DNA from 2 places in the Enterococcus sp. AZ196 genome. Region 2 is predicted to be linked to the other one. Evidence: predicted binding sites of a transcription regulator. Region 2 holds the regulator's gene; the other holds the start of a gene.
The links. The regulator CtsR, encoded in region 2, represses protease genes until heat stress. The targets are predictions, from matches to a motif close to TTGGTCAAAAAAGGTCAAANA.
Positions count from the first base shown of each region.

Region 1: a site for CtsR is predicted at 1,844-1,864, ahead of IGI67_RS00930 (ATP-dependent Clp protease ATP-binding subunit). Genes of this name have one in related genera too.

Region 1 is NZ_JBIPAM010000001.1:194,808-202,709, reverse strand. Features, by position in the region: gene ptsP (phosphoenolpyruvate--protein phosphotransferase) at 1-1,239, opposite strand, end outside; gene IGI67_RS00935 (phosphocarrier protein HPr) at 1,239-1,505, opposite strand; gene IGI67_RS00930 (ATP-dependent Clp protease ATP-binding subunit) at 1,947-4,169, shown strand; gene IGI67_RS00925 (DUF1827 family protein) at 4,325-4,624, shown strand; gene IGI67_RS00920 (hypothetical protein) at 4,638-6,422, opposite strand; gene IGI67_RS00915 (peptide chain release factor 3) at 6,444-7,902, opposite strand, start outside.
Region 2 is NZ_JBIPAM010000001.1:2,497,546-2,505,447, forward strand. Features, by position in the region: tRNA gene IGI67_RS12000 (tRNA-Thr) at 1-44, shown strand, start outside; tRNA gene IGI67_RS12005 (tRNA-Gly) at 49-120, shown strand; tRNA gene IGI67_RS12010 (tRNA-Leu) at 143-228, shown strand; tRNA gene IGI67_RS12015 (tRNA-Arg) at 241-314, shown strand; tRNA gene IGI67_RS12020 (tRNA-Pro) at 331-404, shown strand; gene IGI67_RS12025 (CtsR family transcriptional regulator) at 523-990, shown strand; gene IGI67_RS12030 (ATP-dependent Clp protease ATP-binding subunit) at 996-3,494, shown strand; gene IGI67_RS12035 (peptidase U32 family protein) at 3,600-4,514, shown strand; gene IGI67_RS12040 (peptidase U32 family protein) at 4,528-5,769, shown strand; gene gor (glutathione-disulfide reductase) at 6,013-7,362, shown strand; gene IGI67_RS12050 (biotin--[acetyl-CoA-carboxylase] ligase) at 7,395-7,902, opposite strand, start outside.

The DNA of each region.
Region 1 (7,902 bases), 2.3 Mb from region 2:
TTCTTCTTCGTACATTTTCTTCGCTGCACGGAATTCTTTCAATGTAGCCACCATTGGGAACATGATACGTAGATTTCCGTGTACAGAAGCACGTAATAAAGCACGTAATTGTGTACGGAACATACCATCACCTAGTTCAGACAAGCTGATACGTAATGCACGGTAGCCCAAGAATGGGTTCATTTCGTGAGGTAATGTCAAGTATGGTAATTCTTTGTCTCCACCGATGTCCATTGTACGAACAACGACTGGTTTGTCGCCCATGCCTTCTAAAACGGCTTTATAAGCTTCAAATTGATCGTCTTCTGTTGGAAAATCTGAAGAATCCATGTACAAGAATTCAGTACGATATAAGCCGATCGCTTCAGCGCCATTATTGTGAACACCTTCAAGATCTTTTGGTGTACCGATATTTGCTGCTAATTCAAAATGCTTGCCATCAGCGGTAACTGTTTCAGCATCTTTTAGTTTTTCCCATTCTGCTTTTTGCGTCGCGTATGCTTCGCCAGCTTGTTTATATTCAGCTGCTTGCTCGTCAGTTGGGTTTACAATTGTTTCACCAGTGATACCGTTAACCGCAAGTACGTCGCCTTCTTTGGCTTTTGAAGTAATTTCTTTTGTACCAACAATTGCTGGAATCTCTAATGATCGTGCCATGATTGCTGAGTGAGACGTACGTCCGCCAATATCAGTAACAAAAGCTTTTACAAAGTTTTTATCTAATTGTGCTGTATCACTTGGAGTCAAGTCATGCGCCACAACGACAACTTCTTCATCGATCATTGATGGATCAGGTAAAGACACGCCTAATAGATGTGCCATTACACGTTTTGTAACGTCACGAATATCTGCTGCACGTTCTTGCATATAAGCGTTATCATCCATCGCCTCGAACATGCCGATATACATATCAGTAACTTCTTTAAGCGAACTTTCAGCGTTCACTTTATTATCTTGAATATGTTGTTTGATTTGACCAATCATTTCTGGATCTGAAAGAACCATTAAATGAGCATCAAAAACTTGTGCTTCTTCTTCACCTAAGCTTTTCGCTGCTTTATCCCGAATTTTTTCTAATTCAGCAGAAGAAGCCGCCAAAGCGTCGTCTAAACGCTTTTCTTCGGCAGCAATGTCTTCTACATTATTTTGTTTGAAAGATAAATCCGGTTGTACTAGCAGATAAGCTTTCGCAACGGCAACTCCGTCACTTGCGGCAATACCTTTTAGTAGTTCAACCATTATTCAGATAATCCTTCCTTTTTCATTGTTTCTACAATAGCTTCCATTGCTTCTTTTTCATCAGCACCTTCAGCAGAGATAACAACGTCAGACCCTTGGCCAACACCTAGAGACATAACGCCCATGATTGATTTAAGGTTAACTGATTTTCCTTTATACTCTAAGTTAATATCAGAGTTAAATTTGCTTGCAGCTTGCACTAATAAAGTTGCAGGACGTGCATGAATCCCTGTTTCTGCTACTACGTGAAAATCTTTTTTTTCCATATTGACCGTTCTCCTTTATAAAAAAAAATGTTTTTTTATGTTAGGGCTTTAGTAATAACATACATCATTTTGAGCCCTTCATTTTCTTAGATTACCATTTTTTTGCAGTGGATACAACAATTTTAGTCGAATTATTCTTGTGAAATGTATGCCCTTTCTTAAAATATCTAGTTTAATGGAGCTAGTTATTGATTTAGTTTGTTTTCATATTTTTTTCCATAACAACAACTTAGTACAAATATGCAAAACCAATCATCTTTTAGCACTCTCGTGGTTAGTTTGCTAATTTTTGAAACAAACTGTTTGCTTTTCTTAAAAATCTCGCTATAATTATTCTTAAGGTCAGTGAAAGTCAAACAACTGATCAGCGTATCTTTTTACGAGATTCGCTTACTCGATGTACAATGGAAGAAACAATCAACTATTGAAAGGGTGAAAAATATGCTTTGCCAAAATTGTCACGAAAATGAAGCAACGATTCATTTATACGCAAATGTCAATGGACAACGAAAGCAGTTGGATTATTGTCAAAGTTGCTATCAAAAATTAAAGAATCAAGCTGGAGGTGCGCCGCAAATGGCAGGAAATGATCCTTTTGGTTTTGGAAGTCTAGATGATTTGTTCCGCTCAATGTCACAGCAAATGCAACAACGACAAGGAGCAGCAGATCAAACACCACCAACGCAGTTCGGTGGTGGAAATGGTATAAACAATCAACCCCCTCGCGGAAATGGCGGTGGCGGGCTATTAGATGAGTATGGTATCAATATTACTGGTCAAGCTCGTGAAGGAAATATTGATCCGGTTGTAGGACGTGATGATGAAATTCAACGCGTCATCGAAATTTTAAATCGTCGTACGAAAAATAATCCGGTTCTAATTGGAGAACCCGGTGTTGGTAAAACAGCAGTTGTGGAAGGTCTGGCTCAAAAAATCGTAGATGGCGACGTTCCACAAAAGCTAATGGATAAGGAAGTTATTCGTTTAGATGTCGCTTCTCTTGTTCAAGGTACAGGGATTCGCGGACAATTTGAAGAACGGATGCAAAAGCTGATCGAAGAAATTCGTCAGGCAGAAAATATTATTCTTTTCATTGATGAAGTTCACGAAATCGTAGGTGCTGGTGCTGCTGGTGACGGCAACATGGATGCTGGTAATATTTTGAAGCCAGCATTGGCTCGAGGTGAGCTGCAGATGGTTGGTGCCACAACTTTAAATGAATACCGCATCATTGAAAAGGACGCAGCTTTAGAGCGTCGGATGCAGCCGGTTCGTGTTGAAGAACCTTCTGTCCAAGAAACAATTGAAATTTTGAAGGGCCTGCAGCCTCGCTATGAAGATTATCATCATGTGAAATATACCGATGAAGCCATCAAAGCTGCTGCTGAACTTTCGAATCGTTATATCCAAGATCGCTTCTTACCTGATAAGGCGATTGATTTATTAGATGAGACCGGTTCGAAGAAAAACCTAACAATCCAAATCGTTGATCCAAAAACGATTGATAAGAAATTAGCAGAAGCCGAACAGCAAAAATCGCAAGCTTCTAAAGAAGAGGATTTTGAAAAGGCGGCTTATTACCGTGATCAAATCAATAAACTGCAAAAAATGAAAGACCGTCAGTTGACTGATGAAGAAACACCGATAATTACCGAAAAGGATATGGAAAAAATCGTTGAAAAACGGACCGGTATTCCTGTTGGTGAATTAAAAGAAAAGGAACAAACACAGTTGAAGAATCTCGCTGTCGATTTGAAGCAGCATGTTATCGGGCAAGATGAAGCTGTCGACAAAGTAGCCAAAGCAATTCGCCGTAATCGGGTTGGTTTAAATAAGAAAAACCGGCCAATTGGTTCCTTCTTGTTTGTTGGACCCACAGGTGTTGGTAAAACAGAACTAGCTCGTCAATTAGCTGAAGAGCTGTTTGGATCAAGCGATTCTATGATTCGTTTCGATATGAGTGAATACATGGAAAAACACAGCGTCTCTAAATTGATTGGTTCGCCCCCAGGCTATGTTGGGTATGAAGAAGCTGGTCAATTGACGGAACAAGTTCGTCGCCATCCATATAGTTTGATTTTGCTGGATGAAATTGAAAAAGCTCATCCAGATGTGCTGCACATGTTCTTGCAAATTCTTGATGACGGTCGCTTGACTGATTCACAAGGTCGTACGGTCAGCTTTAAGGATACAATTATCATCATGACTAGTAACGCAGGTACTGGTAAAATCGAAGCCAATGTTGGTTTTGGTGCGGCAAGAGAAGGAATTACACGCTCTGTTCTTGGTCAGTTAAAAGATTTCTTTGCACCAGAATTCTTAAACCGTTTTGACGGTATCATTGAATTTAGTCCATTATCAAAAGAAAACTTAATGAACATTGTTTCCTTGATGCTGGATGATGTTAATGATATGTTGGCTTCGCAAAAACTTCATATTGATGTTCCAAGTAATGTGAAGGAAAAGTTAGTTGACCTAGGCTATGATCCTGCTATGGGAGCCCGTCCTCTTCGTCGGACAATCCAAGAAAATATTGAGGATGGTATCGCAGAATTCTATCTCGATCACCCTACTATTACAGATCTCAAAGCCAAACTTGATAAAGAGGATCATATCGTCATTACATCAAAGCCGGAGCGCTTAGCAAAAGAAGATAAAGACTAGTAAAAAAAGATTCCCGTTTAAAACTTAAAACGGGAATCTTTTTTATGGATCTATCATTTAAATCTTCTAATTAAAATGAGCAACATCCTTCTTTTTTCTTAATCTTTCTTATATAATTACATTATGAAGTAAGGTTAAGGAAGAAGGTGTTTCGGATGAAACTTATCAACGTCACGAACAGCCATTCACAGATGGTTTATAATCAGTTGGAGAACACTGATGCAAATATGATAAAGGTCTATACGATCGGTAATACTACCGTAATTTATACCGATGCCTATAAACATGCGGAGATTGTTTTAAAGAATGACAATCGAAACATCCAGCCATCGGAAGTAGATTTTGTACATAAATATTTCAAACGAAAACTGGATGAAGATACTTACGATTTCACCAATATCTCTTATTTAGAGTCACCTGGTTTAATTGAAATGTCAATAACAAAAAATAGTTGAAGCCGAAATAGCTTCAACTATTTTTTTTATTTATCTTTTTAGCAATGATTGGTAATTGGACAATTCCTACAAAAGCCATAACTTCAATCCACTGAACGACTGGTACTCCAGCCCCGGTATAAATCATCATAAACATGTCTTTTCGCTCCGGTGCCCATGAACAAAACCATGAAACACCGATCAAGAAAATCAAATACGACAATACTAGACCCAAAAGTATCAGCAGCATTCCTCGAAAGGTTTTTAATTGCGCTTTTGAAAAAAGACTTCCTATTAAAATAATCAAAAAGCCTAAAGCGCAAAATCCTAACCAAACCGGTGTGATATCGCGATAAAGCTGGATAATACGATTAGAAATTTTTGCGGATTTCACAACTTTGGGTGATTCAGTTAGCGGAAGATTGATATCTTGCCAATTCTCTTTAAACGAATGCTTTAGTAGTTTTTCTGCTTTTCCTACATCCTCTTTCGGCCCCAGTGTTACGTCTGCTCCCTGGCTATAGTTTTTATAAAAAACATTATAGTCAAATCCGCTTTTCATAAACTCACCAACTAGCGGCAAGTCTTTTCTTAACTTTCCGTCGCCAGTAGCCGTTAAATAAATCTCTTTCTTTTGCTTCAATTGTCCCTTTCTATAGGCTGACGACAATTCCGAATCCACTTTTGACCAGAACTCTTCGGTCTTCTTCCCATCCTTATAGTAACCAGCCTGTGCCGCTGCATCGCGCAATGCCCAAAAAATGATATCACCTGCAATATCTTCCCCACCGCTCCAAGGGCTTCCCTTATAGATCCACTCAATATTTTTCGCAATTGATTTAAGTGCGGGTGAAACAGCTTCAGCTTTCTCCAAGGCCTTTTTTGAGACCCAAACTTTGCTATTTTTTTCATTCAGCTCTGTTCCATCATCCATTCGAATCAGCTGCTTTGAAACATTCCCAAAAGCACCACTCGTTCGATCATTGACTAATGCAACCCCATAATGCTCTTGATTCATATTCTTCAACACTTTAACAGTTGAGAAGAGCAGGACAAATGGCAAGAAGCACAAAATCAATTTGACGACTTGTTGCTTAGTAAAATGAATCTTTTTTATAGCTGTTCGAATATTTTTCAATTTGAAATTCGGATTATTTTCAAAAATAACCGAGCCAAAGATAATCACCAAACCTACAGTCAGTATTGGAAAAAGCCATAATGAGTCTTCCCGTATATACCAGTAAAAAGGAAAGATTAATGATAATCCGCCACTCCATAAAATAAATGGTCGCAACTTCCCATTCCGTCTAAAATACAGGCCTATGAGACAAGAAATTACCAATAATACTGCCGGAACGACGAGTGTATTCCGATAGATTCTCGTACTATACTCACTTGTTAAAGTGACTGGCGAGTACAAAAAGAATGTGTAGATGAAAATTAAAATCCAACGATTATGGACGAGCGGCCGTAAAGCTATGGCAGCGATCGAACTGGCTAGGATATTAAAGATTCCCAAAAACACTCCATAGGATAGATGAAGCTTATTGCTCCAAACCATAAAAAGGGAGTAGGAAACGCCTTTAGACAATGTTGTTGTCGAATATTCCCCCAGCCAATTTCCTTTTAGAATCTCCTCACTATAGCGAATGAATAATTGATCATCATAACCGGCAAATAGATTGGTAAAATAGGGAGCTTTGGCACTCAATACTAAGCGAAACACTGTCAAACCAATCAAAACAACTAATACAAGCAAATTGATCGGCTGTTTGAGCTTTTTTAAACTATTCCCTGTGTCACTTTTTAGTGTTTGCATCAAAGGTCCTTTCTTTGCTTTTTACATCAAGCTCTTCAATTCAACTTCTGGGTATTTATCGGCAAACCAGCGCATTGCAAATTGATTTTCAAATAAGAACAACGGTTGGTCAAAGCGGTCTTTCGCCAAGATGTTTCGGCTTGAACTCATTCGCTCGTCCAGCTGTTCTGGGTCAATCCAGCGGGCAATTTTATTCCCCATCGGCGTCATCACGACTTCGGCGTTATACTCATTTAACATACGATGTTGGAAGACCTCAAATTGCAGTTGGCCCACGGCACCGATAATGTACTCATCCGCTAAATACGTTTTATATAATTGGATCGCCCCTTCTTGAACCAATTGATAAATCCCTTTATGGAAGGATTTTTGCTTCATTACATTTTTTGCAGTTACTTTCATAAACAGCTCAGGAGTAAAGGAAGGCAATTCTTCATAGGCAACCTTTAGTTTTCCTTCATAAATAGTATCCCCGATTTGATAGTTTCCTGTATCATAAACTCCAATAATGTCGCCTGCAACAGCTTCTTCAACATTTTCACGAGCATCCGCCATAAATTGTGTCACATTGCTTAATTTCATCTTTTTGCTCGTTCGCCCCAACGTGATATCCATTCCCCGCTCGAAGGTTCCCGAACATACACGGACAAAAGCGATTCGGTCGCGATGATTTGGATTCATATTTGCTTGAATTTTGAAAACAAAGCCAGAAAACTCTTCTTCGTAAGGAGAAACAGCTTCTCCTTCTTCCGTTTTATGCGCATGTGGTTTTGGTGCTAGATCTACAAATGACTCTAAAAATGTTTCAACACCAAAATTTGTCAATGCCGAGCCAAAGAATACAGGCGTTTGGGCACCACGCTCAATTTTTTCTAAGTTGAATTGATCCCCTGCTTCGCGAACCAATTCCACTTCTCCTAAAACATCCTCATAAATTGATTTTTCTTTTAAGGGATGATCGCCTATGATTTCGCCATTAGTTAATTTGACAAACCGTTCACCTTCATATTGCTCAGGTCGATAGAACTCAATACGTTCGTTATGGATATCATAAATTCCTTCTAGCCCTTTACCCATACCGATCGGCCAGTTCATTGGATAAGATTCAATATCCAATAGTTCCTCCAGCTCTTCCAATAAATCTAATGGTTCACGGCCATCACGGTCCAATTTATTGATAAAGGTAAAGATTGGAATCCCTCGACGCTTTACAACTTGAAACAGTTTTTTAGTTTGTGCTTCAATCCCTTTAGCGCTATCAATGACCATTACAGCACTATCCACTGCCATCAATGTACGATAGGTATCTTCAGAAAAGTCTTCGTGTCCAGGTGTGTCCAGAATATTTACTCGTTTTCCATCAAAGTCAAATTGCATTACAGAACTCGTTACCGAGATTCCACGCTGCTTTTCAATATCCATCCAGTCAGATTTTGCAAAATTTCCTGTCTTTTTTCCTTTAACGGTTCCAGCTTGTCGA
Region 2 (7,902 bases):
GATTTGTAATCAGAGGGTCGAGGGTTCAAGTCCTTTAGCCGGCATCATGCGGAAATAGCTCAGTGGTAGAGCACCACCTTGCCAAGGTGGGGGTCGCGGGTTCGAACCCCGTTTTCCGCTTTCCTGAAGACCAGGGAAGAACGCCGGGGTGGCGGAACTGGCAGACGCACAGGACTTAAAATCCTGCGGTGAGTGATCACCGTACCGGTTCGATTCCGGTCCTCGGCATAATACAAATATGCGCCCATAGCTCAACTGGATAGAGTGTTTGACTACGGATCAAAAGGTTAGGGGTTCGACTCCTCTTGGGCGCGTGGTTTTTTTGTTTATCGGGAAGTAGCTCAGCTTGGTAGAGCACTTGGTTTGGGACCAAGGGGTCGCAGGTTCGAATCCTGTCTTCCCGATCAAAAAGAAGGTGAAAGCCTTCTTTTTTTTTATCCTAATTTAAAGAAAAGCGTTCTTCTTTATTTCATGCGCTAAATTCGATATAATTATGGTCAGGAATAGTCAATAGGAGGCGATATCATGAGTAGAAATACCTCTGATTTGATCGAATCTTACTTGAAAGATATTTTAGAAAATAATGAAATTATCGAAATTCGAAGAGCGGAGATGGCGCAGCTGTTCAATTGTGTTCCTTCCCAGATAAATTATGTGATCAATACGCGTTTTACTTTTCAACGAGGCTATTTAGTTGAAAGTAAACGAGGTGGTGGAGGCTATATTCGAATAAGTAAAGTTAAGATTTCTGATCAGCATTATTTTTTAGAGCAATTAATGGATTCTTTTGGAACTGAAATTTCGGAGGCGAATGCTTTTGGGATTATTCAGAAATTATTTGAAGAAGAAATTATTACTGAAAATGAAGGTAATTTGATGTTAAGCGCAGTATCGAAGAATGTTCTTGGGATCAGTCAAATTGAGAATAGACTACGGGGAAGAATTCTTCATGGATTTTTGGAACGTTTAAGTTATGAGAAAAAGGAGTGAGGGATATGGATCAGCTGTATACAGAACGCGCAAAAGCAGTATTATCGATTGCGCAACAAGAAGCCAAGTATTTTAAACACCGCTCGGTTGGTTCGGAACATTTATTGTTAGCATTAGTGATCGAACAACAAGGAATCGCGGGAAAAACGTTACGTCAGATGAATTCAAGTGAGAACGATATTCGTGAAGAAATCGAGCACATGACAGGGTATGGATCGGTTAAGTCGTATCCCGAGGGAGGATATCTTCCCTATTCTCCAAGAGCAAAACAGATTTTGATTTTTGCTGATGATGAAGCTAAGCGTTTCAATGCAAAACTAGTTGGAACAGAACATATTTTATTAGGATTATTGAGAGATGACGAAATTTTAGCTTCCCATATCTTAGTAAATTTGGGTCTGAGCTTACCTAAAATGCGGCAACTTCTGTTGAAAAAAATGGGCGTTAATGAGACGCAAAATACTAATCAAGGAGTTGGAACTCGTAGAAAAACTCCTGCGAAACCTGCACAAAACAATACCCAAGGAACACCTACCTTAGATGGCTTAGCTCGTGATTTAACGAAGTTGGCCCGAGAAAAACGCTTGGATCCAGTAGTGGGAAGAGATAGCGAGGTACGACGAGTAGTACAAATTTTAAGTCGTCGTACGAAGAATAATCCTGTATTAGTTGGAGAGCCTGGTGTTGGTAAAACGGCAATCGTTGAAGGGTTGGCTCAACGGATTATTTCTGGAGATGTACCAGAAGATATGCGTGGCAAACGCTTGATGATGTTGGATATGGGAGCACTTGTTGCTGGTACAAAATATCGCGGAGAATTTGAAGATCGCTTGAAAAAAGTAATTGATGAAATTTATCATGATGCTCAAATTATCTTGTTCATTGATGAGTTGCATACGTTGATTGGTGCTGGTGGAGCTGAAGGCGCGATTGATGCATCAAATATTTTAAAACCTGCATTGGCCCGTGGCGAATTACAAACGATTGGTGCGACAACATTAGATGAGTATCAAAAATATATTGAAAAAGATTCCGCTTTAGAACGCCGTTTTGCTCGAGTACAGGTGGAGGAACCAACACCTGAAGAAGCTGAAGAAATTTTGAAAGGTCTGCGGCCACGATATGAGGAACATCATGGAGTGGAAATTACCAATGACGCTTTACATGCGGCAGTCTCTTTATCTGTAAGATACATCAATTCACGTCAACTACCAGATAAGGCAATTGATTTGATGGATGAATCTTCTGCAAAGGTTCGTCTGGATTCCACTGATGAAGTATCAGAACTTACAGAGTTGGAAGAAGAAGTTCAAGATTTAGTGACAGAAAAAGAAAAAGCGATTCAAAATCAAGATTTTGAATCAGCAGCACGTTTACGCTTGCGTGAAAAGCAATTATCTGAAGTATTGGAGCAAGCGAAAGTTAAGGCTGCAAAACAAGAAAATGGCTATATCGATCAAGTTACTGACGAGGATGTGGCGGCAGTTGTTTCTCAATGGACCGGCGTACCGTTACAGCAGTTAGAGAAAAAGGAAAGTCAGCGTCTATTAGACTTAGAAAATATTTTACATGAAAGAGTTGTCGGACAAGAAGAAGCTGTCAAAGCTATCTCACGAGCTATCCGCCGTGCTCGTAGTGGATTGAAAGATCCTAATCGTCCGATTGGTTCCTTTATGTTTTTAGGCCCAACTGGCGTCGGAAAAACGGAATTGGCGAAAGCCTTGGCTGAAGCGATGTTTGGTAGTGAAGAAGCTTTAATCCGAGTAGATATGTCTGAATATATGGAAAAATATAGCACGAGTCGTTTAATTGGATCGCCTCCAGGTTATGTTGGGTATGAAGAGGGCGGACAGTTGACAGAGAAAATTCGCCAAAAGCCTTATTCAGTCATTCTATTGGATGAAGTAGAAAAAGCTCATCCGGATGTGTTTAATATTTTATTACAAGTTTTGGATGACGGTCATTTAACAGATTCGAAGGGCCGGAAAGTCGATTTTCGTAATACCATCTTGATTATGACTTCAAATATCGGCGCAACAGAAATCCGCGAGGAGAAAAATGTTGGATTCAATGTAAAGGATATTACCAAAGATCATCAAGCAATGGAAAAACGTATATTGGAAGAACTGAAAAAAGCTTTCCGTCCGGAATTTTTAAACCGAATTGATGAAACAGTTGTCTTTAAATCGTTAGATCAAGAGCAAATTCATGAAATAGTAAAAATTATGAGCCGCTCCATTTTAGATCGTATGAGGGAACATGAAATTAAAGTGAAAATCACGTCAGCCGCTTATGATGTGATCGGAAAAGTTGGTTTTGACCCTGAATATGGCGCCCGGCCAATACGCAGGGCACTGCAGAAAGAGATTGAAGACCGCTTGGCAGAAGCATTATTATCTGGGCAAATTCAATTGGGAGATGCTGTAACAATTGGTGCCAGCAAGGGGAAAGTTACATTAACTGTAAAAAACCCTAAAGAAGAAAAAATTCCAGAAAAAGTTTAGTTGATCAGAGGATGACGTATTGACGTTGTCCTCTTTTTCTAGCTCCTCAGTTGGAAACTTTTGGAAGCTGTGATAGTATGAGAAAGTCTAAAAGGAGGACCTATCATGATTGAATTAATTGCGACGGCAGAATCGATAGTTCAAGCCGAAGATTTATTTGCTGCTGGCGTGGATACACTATACATAGGAGAAGAGGCTTTTGGTTTGCGCTTGTCTCATTCTTTTTCTCGTGATGAACAAAAAACATTGATCGAAACGGCACATGCTCAAGGGAAGAAAATAAATATTGCTGTCAATGGTATTATGCATCCTGATAAGATGAAGCAGATACCAGAATATTTAACTTTTTTAGCTGAAGTAAAACCGGACCATGTAGTTGTGGGGGACACTGGGGTTATTTACTTATTGCAAGAGTATGATTTACCTTATATTTATGATGCAGAAACATTGGTGACAAATGCGCGACAAATCAATTTTTGGCAGAAAAAAGGTGCGGTAGGTGCTGTTTTAGCGCGTGAGGTACCTTTTGAAGAAATGCTGAGTTTAAAACAGCATGTTGATGTCCCAGTGGAGGTACTAGTTTATGGTGCTACGTGTATTCACCAATCGAAAAGACCATTGTTAGATAATTATTTCAACTACACGAAGCAAATGGAGAAAACTTCAAAAGAACGTGGATTGTTTCTTTCAGAGCCGAAAAAGGCAGATACCCATTACTCAATCTATGAAGATCAGCATGGAACGCATATTTTTGCGGATAACGATCTGAATCTAATGAAAGAATTGAGTGAATTGACTCAGGCAGGCTATCAAACATGGAAACTCGATGGGTTATTTACCCCAGGAGCTGATTTTGTGGCCATTGCAAAAATTTTTGCGAATGCTAAAGCAGCAATTGAAAAGGATTCTTGGGATGAAGCAGCGATAGTCAATGCTTATCAAGAAATTCAAAAATATCATCCTGTTGGTCGAGGAATGGATACTGGTTTTTATCATCTGGACCCAACAGCGATTAAATAGGAGTAATAGCAACATGACAAAGAGAAAATTAAAGCGGCCCGAGGTTTTAGCGCCAGCCGGGACACTGGAGAAATTAAAAACAGCCATTCATTATGGCGCGGATGCTGTATATATTGGTGGAGATGCTTACGGGCTGCGTTCTAGGGCTGGAAACTTCTCATTTGAAGAAATGTCAGAAGGGGTGGCTTTTGCTAATAAGTATGGTGCAAAAGTCTATGTAGCAGCCAATATGGTGACACACGAAGGCAATGAAGAAGGGGCTGGAGAATTTTTCAAAAAGCTACGTGATATTGGCATCTCGGCAGTAATCATTTCTGATCCAGCCTTGATAGAGATTTGTGCTTCTGAAGCACCGGGGTTAGAAATACATTTATCGACACAAGCATCAGCTACAAATGCTGAGACCTTGAAGTTTTGGCAAAATGAGGGGTTGGAGCGAGTCGTTTTAGCCCGTGAGGTTTCAATGGAGGAGTTAGCAGAGATTCGTCGCAATACAGATGTTCAAATCGAAGCATTTATTCATGGAGCAATGTGTATTTCATATTCAGGGCGTTGTACATTATCAAATCACATGTCTATGCGAGATGCCAATCGCGGCGGGTGTTCTCAATCTTGCCGTTGGAAATATGAATTATTTGATATGCCTTTTGCTCAAGAGCATCGTTCATTGACAGAAAACGGCGATGTCACAGAAGAATTTTCTATGAGTGCCGTAGATATGTCCATGATTGAACATATTCCTGATTTGATAGAGAATGGCGTTGATAGTTTGAAGATTGAAGGGCGGATGAAATCCATTCATTATGTTTCGACTGTCGCTAATGTGTACAAAGCTGCAGTGGATAGCTATATTTCTGATCCAGAAAACTATGTTTGCAAGCAGGAATGGATCGATGAGTTGTGGAAGGTCGCTCAACGTGAATTGTCGACGGGATTTTATTATCATACACCAACAGAAAATGAACAGTTATTTGGCCCGCGTCGGAAGATTCCTGTGTATAAGTTTATCGGAGAAGTTTTGAGCTATGATGAAGCGAGCGGGATCGCGACTATTCGTCAACGGAATCATTTTAGAGTGGGCGATGAGATTGAATTTTATGGACCGAATTTCCAGCATTTCGAACAGGCAGTTACTGAGTTAAAAAACGATGAAGGTGAAACGATCGATCGTGCACCAAATCCAATGATGATTATAACAATGCCCGTTGCTCAACCAGTCAGACCAGGAGATATGATACGTAAGAAAAAGGACTGAGGAATATACTCTCAGTCTTTTTTTACTAGCAAGTATGAGACATGGAGAGGGACAGAAATACTGAGCCAAAATCTGATTAGGCAAAAAGTAATTATTTTTTAGCAAAATAGATTAAAATGAAGCTATTGAGTCTAAATCATTGAATAGGCCGATTTTTAAGTAAAAGCTTTGTATTAAAGTTAGCTAAATTGAATGATTGCTATAGTAAAATTAATTCATTAGTATGAACTAGGAGGTAGTTGGATGAAAGAGTTTGATTACATCGTTGTCGGCGGTGGCAGCGGCGGGATTGCTTCGGCAAATCGTGCGGGGATGTATGGCGCCAAAGTATTGTTGATTGAAGGAAACAAAATCGGCGGAACGTGCGTTAATGTCGGTTGTGTACCGAAAAAGGTAATGTGGCAAGCTAGCAGTATGTTGGAGATGATTGAGCGAGATGCTCCGAGTTATGGTGTTCAAGCGGATATTGAAAAATTTGATTTCAAAGAATTAGTGGCACGTCGTGAAAAATACATCGATTTTTTACATGGAGCTTATTATCGCGGACTTGATAGCAATCATGTTGAACGCATTGAAGGATACGCGACATTTAAATCAGATCATGTTATTAGTGTAAATGGTGAGGAATACACGGCACCGAATGTTTTAATAGCAACTGGCGGCCGACCAAGTCAGATGACCATCCCTGGTGGTGAATTTGCGATTGATTCTAATGGATTTTTTGAGCTAACAGAACAACCGAAAGATGTGGTTGTCTTGGGTGCTGGGTATATTGCAGCCGAGCTGAGCGGCGTATTGCAAGGTATGGGGACTCAAGTTCACTGGGCCTTCCGTCATAGCCGTCCATTGCGGACTTTCGATAAAATGTTGGCAGATAATTTGGTTGAAATCTATCGTGAGAATAAGATGAAGCTCTACGGTCATCATGTGGCGAAAGAAATAAAACAAAATGCGGATGGAACGTACAGTGTTCATTTTGAAAATGGCAATGTCTTAACGGGAGATCAAGTACTGTTTGCTGGCGGACGTTTACCTAATACTGATAAATTAGGTTTGGAAAATACTTCGGTCACATTAAACGAAAGAGGTTTTGTAATCGTCGATAAATATCAAAACACCACTAGCGAAGGGGTTTATGCAGTTGGCGATGTGATTGGTAAAATTGACTTGACTCCTGTGGCTATTGCAGCAGGCCGACGATTGTCTGAACGAGTATTTAATGGCAAGTCTGAAGAATTTTTAGATTATGAAAATGTACCAACCGTGATTTTTACTCATCCAACGATCGCAACGATCGGATTATCTGAAGCGGATGCTGTCGAACGTTATGGAAAAGAACAGATCAAAATCTACCGTTCACGTTTTACGCCAATGTATTTTGCATTAAGTGATTATCGCCAAAAATGTGAGATGAAATTGGTTTGTCTGGGTGAAGAAGAGAAGATCATTGGTCTTCACGCTATCGGTGTGGGAGTTGATGAAATGCTGCAAGGATTTGCTGTGGCAATCAAAATGGGAGCAACTAAGAAAGATTTCGATGATACAGTTGCGATTCATCCGACGGGCAGTGAAGAGTTTGTAACAATGCGATAAAAAGGATGTGCCGTGATCGGCACATCCTTTTTTTATTGGATGGAGCTTAAACTGATCTCGCCGGATGAAAGTGTTACTTTTTCACTTCCTAAATCAACCACTAATTCCCCAATGTCAGTGATAGCGACCGCAGTGCCTAGATACAGTTGTTCCTTACGTTTAAACGTAATTTTTTTTCCCAACACGAATGATTTTTTGCGATAAGAATCAAGGTAGGTTTTATGATCAGCCAACAGGTCAAAGAAACGATTCCAAATAGCAATAATCAACTGATTGCGTGTAATCGTTGCTTCACCTTCAGGAAATAGAGAGGTTGCTTTTTCTTGCAGCTCTTCAGGGTAATTTGCCTGCGGAATCGAAAAATTGATTCCCATGCCGATAATAATATATTTTAATGAGTTAGTTTCGACATCTGTCATTGCCTCCGATAAGATGCCGACCGCTTTTTTGTGATTCAAATAGATGTCATTGACCCACTTGATCTGGCTATTGACCTCCAGCAACTCATCAATTGCTTCAGCTACAGCAACTGCCATCAGA